Regions from separate parts of the Streptomyces sp. NPDC020490 genome, predicted to be linked through region 2. Evidence: riboswitches for the same ligand, from Rfam matches in the RefSeq annotation. Region 2 holds a riboswitch; the other holds the start of a gene.

Region 1 (3,405 bases), on a different contig from region 2:
CGCGGGGAACTGCTGGTGAGTGGGGGACTGCGAAGAACGTGCGTGAGCAGGCGCGATGTGCGCCGTGTCACGCGCGTGCGGCTACGACGGTGGCACTCGCGCGGTTACGACGGTGTCACTTCTGCCGCTTGTAGAAGGGCAGCGCCACGACCTCGTACGGTTCGTGGGTGCCCCGGATGTCCACACCGACCCCGGGGGTGCCCGGCGCCGCGTGCGCGGCGTCCACGTACGCCATGGCGATCGGCTTGCCCAGCGTGGGGGAGGGGGCGCCGGAGGTGACCTCGCCGATCACCTCGCCGCCGGTGACGACCGGGTAACCGGCGCGCGGGACGCGGCGGCCCTCGGCGACCAGGCCGACGAGGACCCGCGGCGGCTCGGCGGCGGCGCGGTCGGCGGCCTCCTGAAGGGCCGCCCGCCCCACGAAGTCGCCCTCCTTGCCGAACTTCACGACCCGGCCGAGCCCGGCGTCGAAGGGCGTCACCGACGTGCTCAGCTCGTGCCCGTACAGCGGCATGCCGGCCTCCAGGCGCAGCGTGTCGCGGCAGGACAGGCCGCAGGGGACCAGTCCGGCGGGCGCGCCCGCCTCGGTCAGCGCCTGCCACACCTTCTCCGCGTCGGACGGGGCGACGAACAGCTCGAAGCCGTCCTCACCGGTGTAGCCGGTGCGCGCGATCAGGGCCGGCACGCCCGCGACCGTGCCGGGCAGGCCCGCGTAGTACTTCAGACCGTCGAGGTCGGCGTCCGTGAGGGACTTCAGGATGCCGGGGGACTCGGGGCCCTGGACGGCGATCAGCGCGTAGGCGTCCCGGTCGTCGCGGACCTCGGCGTCGAAGCCGGCGGAGCGCTCGATCAGGGCGTCCAGCACGACCTGGGCGTTGGAGGCGTTGGCCACGACCAGGTAGTCGGTCTCGGCCAGCCGGTAGACGATCAGGTCGTCGAGGATGCCGCCGTCCTCGCGGCAGATCATGGTGTAGCGGGCCCGGCCCGTCCGCACGCCGCCGATGTCGCCCACCAGGGCGTGGTCGAGCAGGGCGGCGGCCTGCGGGCCGGTGACGGCGATCTCGCCCATGTGGGAGAGGTCGAACAGGCCCGCCCGGGTGCGTACGGCGTTGTGCTCGTCGCGCTCGGAGCCGTAGCGCAGCGGCATGTCCCAGCCGGCGAAGTCGGTCATCGTCGCGCCGAGCGAGCGGTGCAGGGCGTCGAGGGCTGTGTGACGGAGTTCGGTACTGCTCATCGGGCGGTCGTCTCCCAGGGCGATGGGGGTCCCCCCATGCGAGCGAAGCCGAGCATGGGGGAAGCGAGGTCGTTCCTCCCCATCTGTCATCGGAACCTGAGAGGTTCGCCATGACCAGGGACGGGATCACGGCTTGCACCTTGGGTGGAGCCGCTGGTGGACAGCGGCCCGCTTTTCAGATGTGCCTCGCCCGCGCGGTAACGGTGCCTGAGAGATTCAAGGGAGGGACTTGCTCCTTCGGCGTCCCGGTGAGGCGCACGTGGCGACGCGAAACATGGCGACGCGTACGTGCTGCCGGGAACTCTCCCGCGCGGATTCAAACGGCCGGTATGCAGTTGGCGGGCACATCATCGCACGCCTCGCCGGATGGTGGGCGGTCGGCTACTTGTGACAGGCCTGTGGCCGTAAACGTATCGAACCGGGAGACAGTGTGGATTACCTTCTTTTTACATTCGGTGGGGAGAAGTTCTCTGACCCCCGCAGGGAGGACGATCACGGTGACAAGGCCCACGGCGTATGCGACGACCTCGGCTCTCGCGCTGCCCGACCAGCCCGCGGCTCCGGCCCGCGAGCGGTACGCTGCCCGGCCCGCGCCGGTCGTCCGCGACCTGCGCGAGCGGTCCGGCCGCAGCCCGCACGCCCTGCTGTTCGGTTCCCGCGACGTCGTCGTGGTCACCGGACTGCCCGGCAGCGGCAAGTCCACTCTGATGAAGCGGGCGGTGGTGGGCGTCCGCATCGACTCCCAGGACGCCCGCGACCGCTGGGAGCGCCGCATGCCCCGCTTCCTGCCCTACGCCGTCTACCGCCCCCTGGTCCGCTTCGCCCACTACGCGGGACTGCGCCGCGCCCTGCGCTCCGGCGAGGGCGTCGTCGTGCACGACTGCGGCACGCAGGCGTGGGTGCGCGGCTGGCTCTCCCGGGAGGCCCGCCGCCGCGGCGGCACCCTCCACCTGCTCCTGCTCGACGTCGCGCCCCAGGCCGCGCTGGAGGGCCAGCGCGAGCGGGGCCGCGGCGTCTCCCGCTACGCCTTCGCCCGGCACCGCGCGGCCGTGTCCCGCCTGCTCCGCTCGGTGGAGCGCGGCGATCTGCCCGACGGCTGCGGCTCGGCGATCCTCCTGGACCGCCCCGCCTCCGGCGTCCTCCGCAGAATCGCCTTCACCGGCTGACCACCGCCCCGGCCACCCGCCGCGCCCGGTCACCCGCCGCGGCGTGTGCGTCCGCCGCCGGACGCCACCCGCCGCGGTGCGGTGCGCACGCCCACCGCACCGCGCACCACCGCACCGCGCACCACGGCACCGCGCACCATGTCGTGCGCCCACCCGGCATCACGCGCCCGGCCCCTTCGGCGGTGTCGCCGAACCGGAGCGTTCGGTGACTCGGCCGGCTCCCGGGGCTCAGGGACGGATTCGGCCGGTCTCGCGGCCGGCCCCGGCGGCATGGCGACCGGCCTCCGGCCGTGCTGCCGGACCACCTCCGGCCGGCCCGGAAGGCAAGCACGGGCCGACTGCCGGACCGCCGGCAGCGGCACGCCACTGGCCTCCACCGTCCCGGCACCAGTTCCCCGCAGTCCTGCGGGCGGCCTCGGGCGGTGTGGCCGACGGCTTTCCCGGAGCGCTGCGACCGGCCGGCCGGACCTGCGGGACCGGCCTCCGCCGGCATGGCGACCGGCCTCCGGACGTCGCCGGACCGTCCCCGGCCGACCGGGGGTGCGTGCTCGGGTGGGTTGCCGGGCCGACGGCATCGGCATGCAACCGGTCCCGTCGGTTTCGCGGCCGGTCTCCGGCGGTACTGCCGGGCCGCCCCCGCCCGACCGGGGCGCGAGCACGGGTGGGTTGCCGGGCAGTCGGCAACCGCGACCGCCCGCACCGGCATCGCACCACCCGTCGGCGCCGGTATCGCACCGCCTGTCGGCGCCGGTATTGCACCGCCTGTCGGCACCGGCAGCCCGTCGGCGCCGGTATCGCACCACCTGTCGGCACCGGCGACCCGTTCGGCACCGGCATCGCACCACCCGTCGGCACCGGCGACCCGCCGGGGCCGCCCGAGCCGTCGACCGCGGTGCCGGCGCCGGCACCGCACCCCCCCCGCCGGCACCGGATCGTCGGCCGTCGCAGGCCCGCGTCGGCAGGCCGGTCGTACAGCCCGCAGCCGACGGGGGCTCATGGGCCGAC
Region 2 (3,405 bases):
AGGTGATCATCAGCACCGCCAGTTCGTCGCGGTACTGCTCGATCTTGGCCCGCAGGTCCGCGACGTCGATCTCGCCGTCCTCGGCGGTCTTCACGACGACGACCTTCATGCCGGCCATCGCGGCGCTCGCGGCGTTGGTGCCGTGCGCGGAGGACGGGATCAGGCAGACCGTGCGCTGCTCGTCGCCGTTGGCGCGGTGGTAGCCGCGCACGGCGAGCAGACCGGCCAGCTCGCCCTGCGACCCGGCGTTGGGCTGGAGGGACACCTTGTCGTAGCCGGTGACCTCGGCGAGACGTTCCTCCAGCTCGTGGATGAGGGTGAGGTAGCCCTGCGCCTGCTCCACGGGCACGAAGGGGTGCAGCTGCCCGAACTCGGGCCAGGTGATCGGCTCCATCTCCGTGGTCGCGTTGAGCTTCATCGTGCAGGAGCCCAGCGGGATCATGCCGCGGTCGAGCGCGTAGTCACGGTCGGCCAGGCGGCGCAGGTAGCGCAGCATGGCGGTCTCGGAGCGGTACTGGTGGAAGACGGGGTGGTTGAGGTAGCCGTCGGTGCGCAGCAGCGCCTCCGGCAGCGCGTCCCCGGCCGCCGCGTCCAGCGCCCCGACGTCGCCCTCGACGCCGAAAGCCGCCCATACGGCGCCCAGCTGCGCCCGCGTGGTGGTCTCGTCGCAGGCGACCAGGACGTGGTCGGCGTCGACGAGGTGCAGGTTGACCCCGCCTCGCCGCGCGGCGGCGACGACCTCGCCGGCCTTCGCCGGGACGCGGACGGTCAGGGTGTCGAAGTAGGCGCCGTGCACGACCTCGACCCCGCCGGCCCGGAGGCCCTCGGCGAGGATCGCGGCGTACCGGTGGGTGCGCCGGGCGATGCCCTTCAGCCCCTCGGGACCGTGGTAGACGGCGTACATGCCGGCCATCACGGCGAGCAGCACCTGGGCGGTGCAGATGTTGCTGGTGGCCTTCTCCCGGCGGATGTGCTGCTCACGCGTCTGCAGCGCGAGCCGGTAGGCCTTGTGCCCGTCGGCGTCGACGGAGACGCCCACCAGACGCCCGGGCAGGCTGCGGGCGAACTTCTCGTGCACCGCCATGTAGCCGGCGTGCGGCCCGCCGAAGCCCATGGGCACGCCGAACCGCTGGGTCGTGCCGACCGCGATGTCCGCGCCGAGTTCGCCGGGCGACTTCAGCAGCGTCAGCGCGAGCAGGTCGGCGGCCACGGTGACCAGCGCGCCCAACTCGTGTGCCTGGTCGATGACCGGCTTGATGTCGCGTACGGCGCCGGAGGCGCCGGGGTACTGGATGAGCACGCCGTTGATCTCGCGCGCGGCGACCTCGGCGGGGATGCCGTCGCTGAGGTCGGCCACGACGACCTCGACGCCCGTCGGCTCGGCGCGGGTCTCGATCACGGCGATGGTCTGCGGCAGCGCGTCGGCGTCGACGAGGAAGAGGCCCTTCTTGTTCTTCCCCATGCGCCGGGACAGCGCCACGGCCTCGGCGGCCGCCGTGCCCTCGTCGAGCAGCGAGGCGCCGGAGGTCGGCAGGCCGGTGAGGTCGGCGACCATCGTCTGGAAGTTCAGCAGGGCCTCGAGGCGGCCCTGGGAGATCTCCGGCTGGTAGGGCGTGTAGGCGGTGTACCAGGCCGGGTTCTCCAGCACGTTGCGCAGGATGACGGGCGGGGTGAAGGTGCCGTAGTACCCGAGCCCGATCATGGAGTCGAGCACCTGGTTGCGCTCGGCGAGCGACCGCAGCTCGGCGAGCACCTCCGCCTCGGTGCGCGCGCCCGGCAGGTCGAGGGCGTCGGCGTTCTTGATCACATCCGGCACCGCGGCGGCGGTGAGCTCGTCCAGCGAGCCGTACCCGACCTGGGCGAGCATCTTCGCCCGCGCTTCCTGATCGGGCCCGATGTGGCGCTGTTCGAAGGGGATGCCCTGCTCGAGCTCGGAGAGCGGAATGCGGTGGGCGGTCATTGCGGAGGCCTCCTGGTCTTGCGCGACCTTCGAGGGGCACCACGGCGCGGGTACCCGGACGGCCTCCCCCTCTGTCATCTCAACCTGAGAGCTTCACCGGGCCGCCCGAGGGCTTGCGGCTTGCACCGTCGGTGAGAGCGGAGGCCGTCGCGACACCCGCTCTGCTTTCCAGAGTGACCTCGTCCGTGCGGTACGTGAGCCTGAGAGATTCCGGGGAGGATTTGCTCCTTCGGCGCCTCCGGTGATGTCCGGAGGACTCTCCCGCACGGGGTCAGCAGCCGTTGCCAGCGTACCAGCGGGCACGACACCCCGGCCTTCGAGTGGCCGCCCACCGCGTTGTGCTCTTTCGTAGTGATGACGAACGCGACCAGGAGGAGGGCCCGTGCAGACCGACATCGATCCGCGCAACCTGATCGGCCGCAAGGCGTTCGACCGCAACGGCACCAAGATCGGCACCGTCGACGAGGTCTACCTCGACGACGCGACCGGCATGCCGGAGTGGGCCGCCATACGCACCGGACTGTTCTCCCGGGACGCCTTCGTCCCACTGGAGCCCAGCGAACTGGTGGAGGGCGCCCTGCACGTCCCCTTCGACCGCTCCCTGATCAAGGACGCCCCCGACTTCGGCGTCGGCCGCCACCTCTCCCCCGAGCAGGAACTGCAGCTCTACCACCACTACGGCCTGGACGTCGCCCCGCCGTCCGCCTTCGACGACGCCGAGCACGACTTCGGCAGGCTGGCGGGCTCGGACGAGGCATAGGCCGACTCCCCGGCCCCCTGTTCCTGTGGTCCCTCCGATATCAGTGGCACCAGCGGCAGCGGATCGGCCGGCTCCAGGTCGGGGTCGTCGACCCGGAACGTCCGCACCCGCCCGGGCTGCGAGCCGGGCGTCTCGAACCGCACGGTCACCCGTCCGAGCCCGCTCCCCTGCACCCACCCGTGCCCGAACTCGGCATGCCGTACGTCGTGCCCCGCGGGCCACCGCCGCTCCGCCGGAGCCGTCTGCCGCTCCGCCGGCAGCTCCTCGGGCTCATCCGTATGCCCGCTCTCCCGCTCCCGCTCCCGCTCCCCGGCAGCCTGCGCGAACAGGTCCTCCTGCGTGTAGTCGGCCAGGCCGCTCACCCCCACCCCCAGCAGCCGCACACCCCCCGTGGTGTCCACCGACTCCAGCAACCGCGCGGCGGCCTCCCGCACGACCGCGGGGTCGTCGGTCGGCCCCCGCAGCGTCTCCGAACGGGTCAGCGTGGAGAAGTCGTAGCGCCGGACCTTCAGCACGATGGTCCGCCCGGACAGCCCGGCCGCGCGGAGCCGCCGTACGCAGCGGTCGGCCAGCCGCCCCACCTCCGTGCCCACCCGGATCCGGTCGTGGATGTCGACGTCGTAGGTGTCCTCGACCGACACCGACTTCGCCTCCCGCTCGGCCACCACGGGCCGGTCGTCGCGCG

The links. Region 2 has a riboswitch for glycine ahead of gcvP (aminomethyl-transferring glycine dehydrogenase). Riboswitches for the same ligand answer to the same signal wherever they lie in the genome.
Region 1: it holds a riboswitch for glycine, as region 2 does, so the genes downstream of both, gcvT (glycine cleavage system aminomethyltransferase GcvT) here and gcvP (aminomethyl-transferring glycine dehydrogenase) in region 2, are expected to answer to the same signal.

What each region holds. Positions count from the first base shown of each region.
Region 1 is NZ_JBIRUY010000020.1:68,079-71,483, forward strand. Features, by position in the region: gene gcvT (glycine cleavage system aminomethyltransferase GcvT) at 116-1,234, opposite strand; glycine riboswitch at 1,420-1,553, opposite strand; gene ACH4ZX_RS21490 (AAA family ATPase) at 1,732-2,400, shown strand.
Region 2 is NZ_JBIRUY010000050.1:9,658-13,062, reverse strand. Features, by position in the region: gene gcvP (aminomethyl-transferring glycine dehydrogenase) at 1-1,960, opposite strand, end outside; glycine riboswitch at 2,139-2,234, opposite strand; gene ACH4ZX_RS36270 (PRC-barrel domain-containing protein) at 2,343-2,720, shown strand; gene ACH4ZX_RS36265 (DNA polymerase IV) at 2,636-3,405, opposite strand, start outside.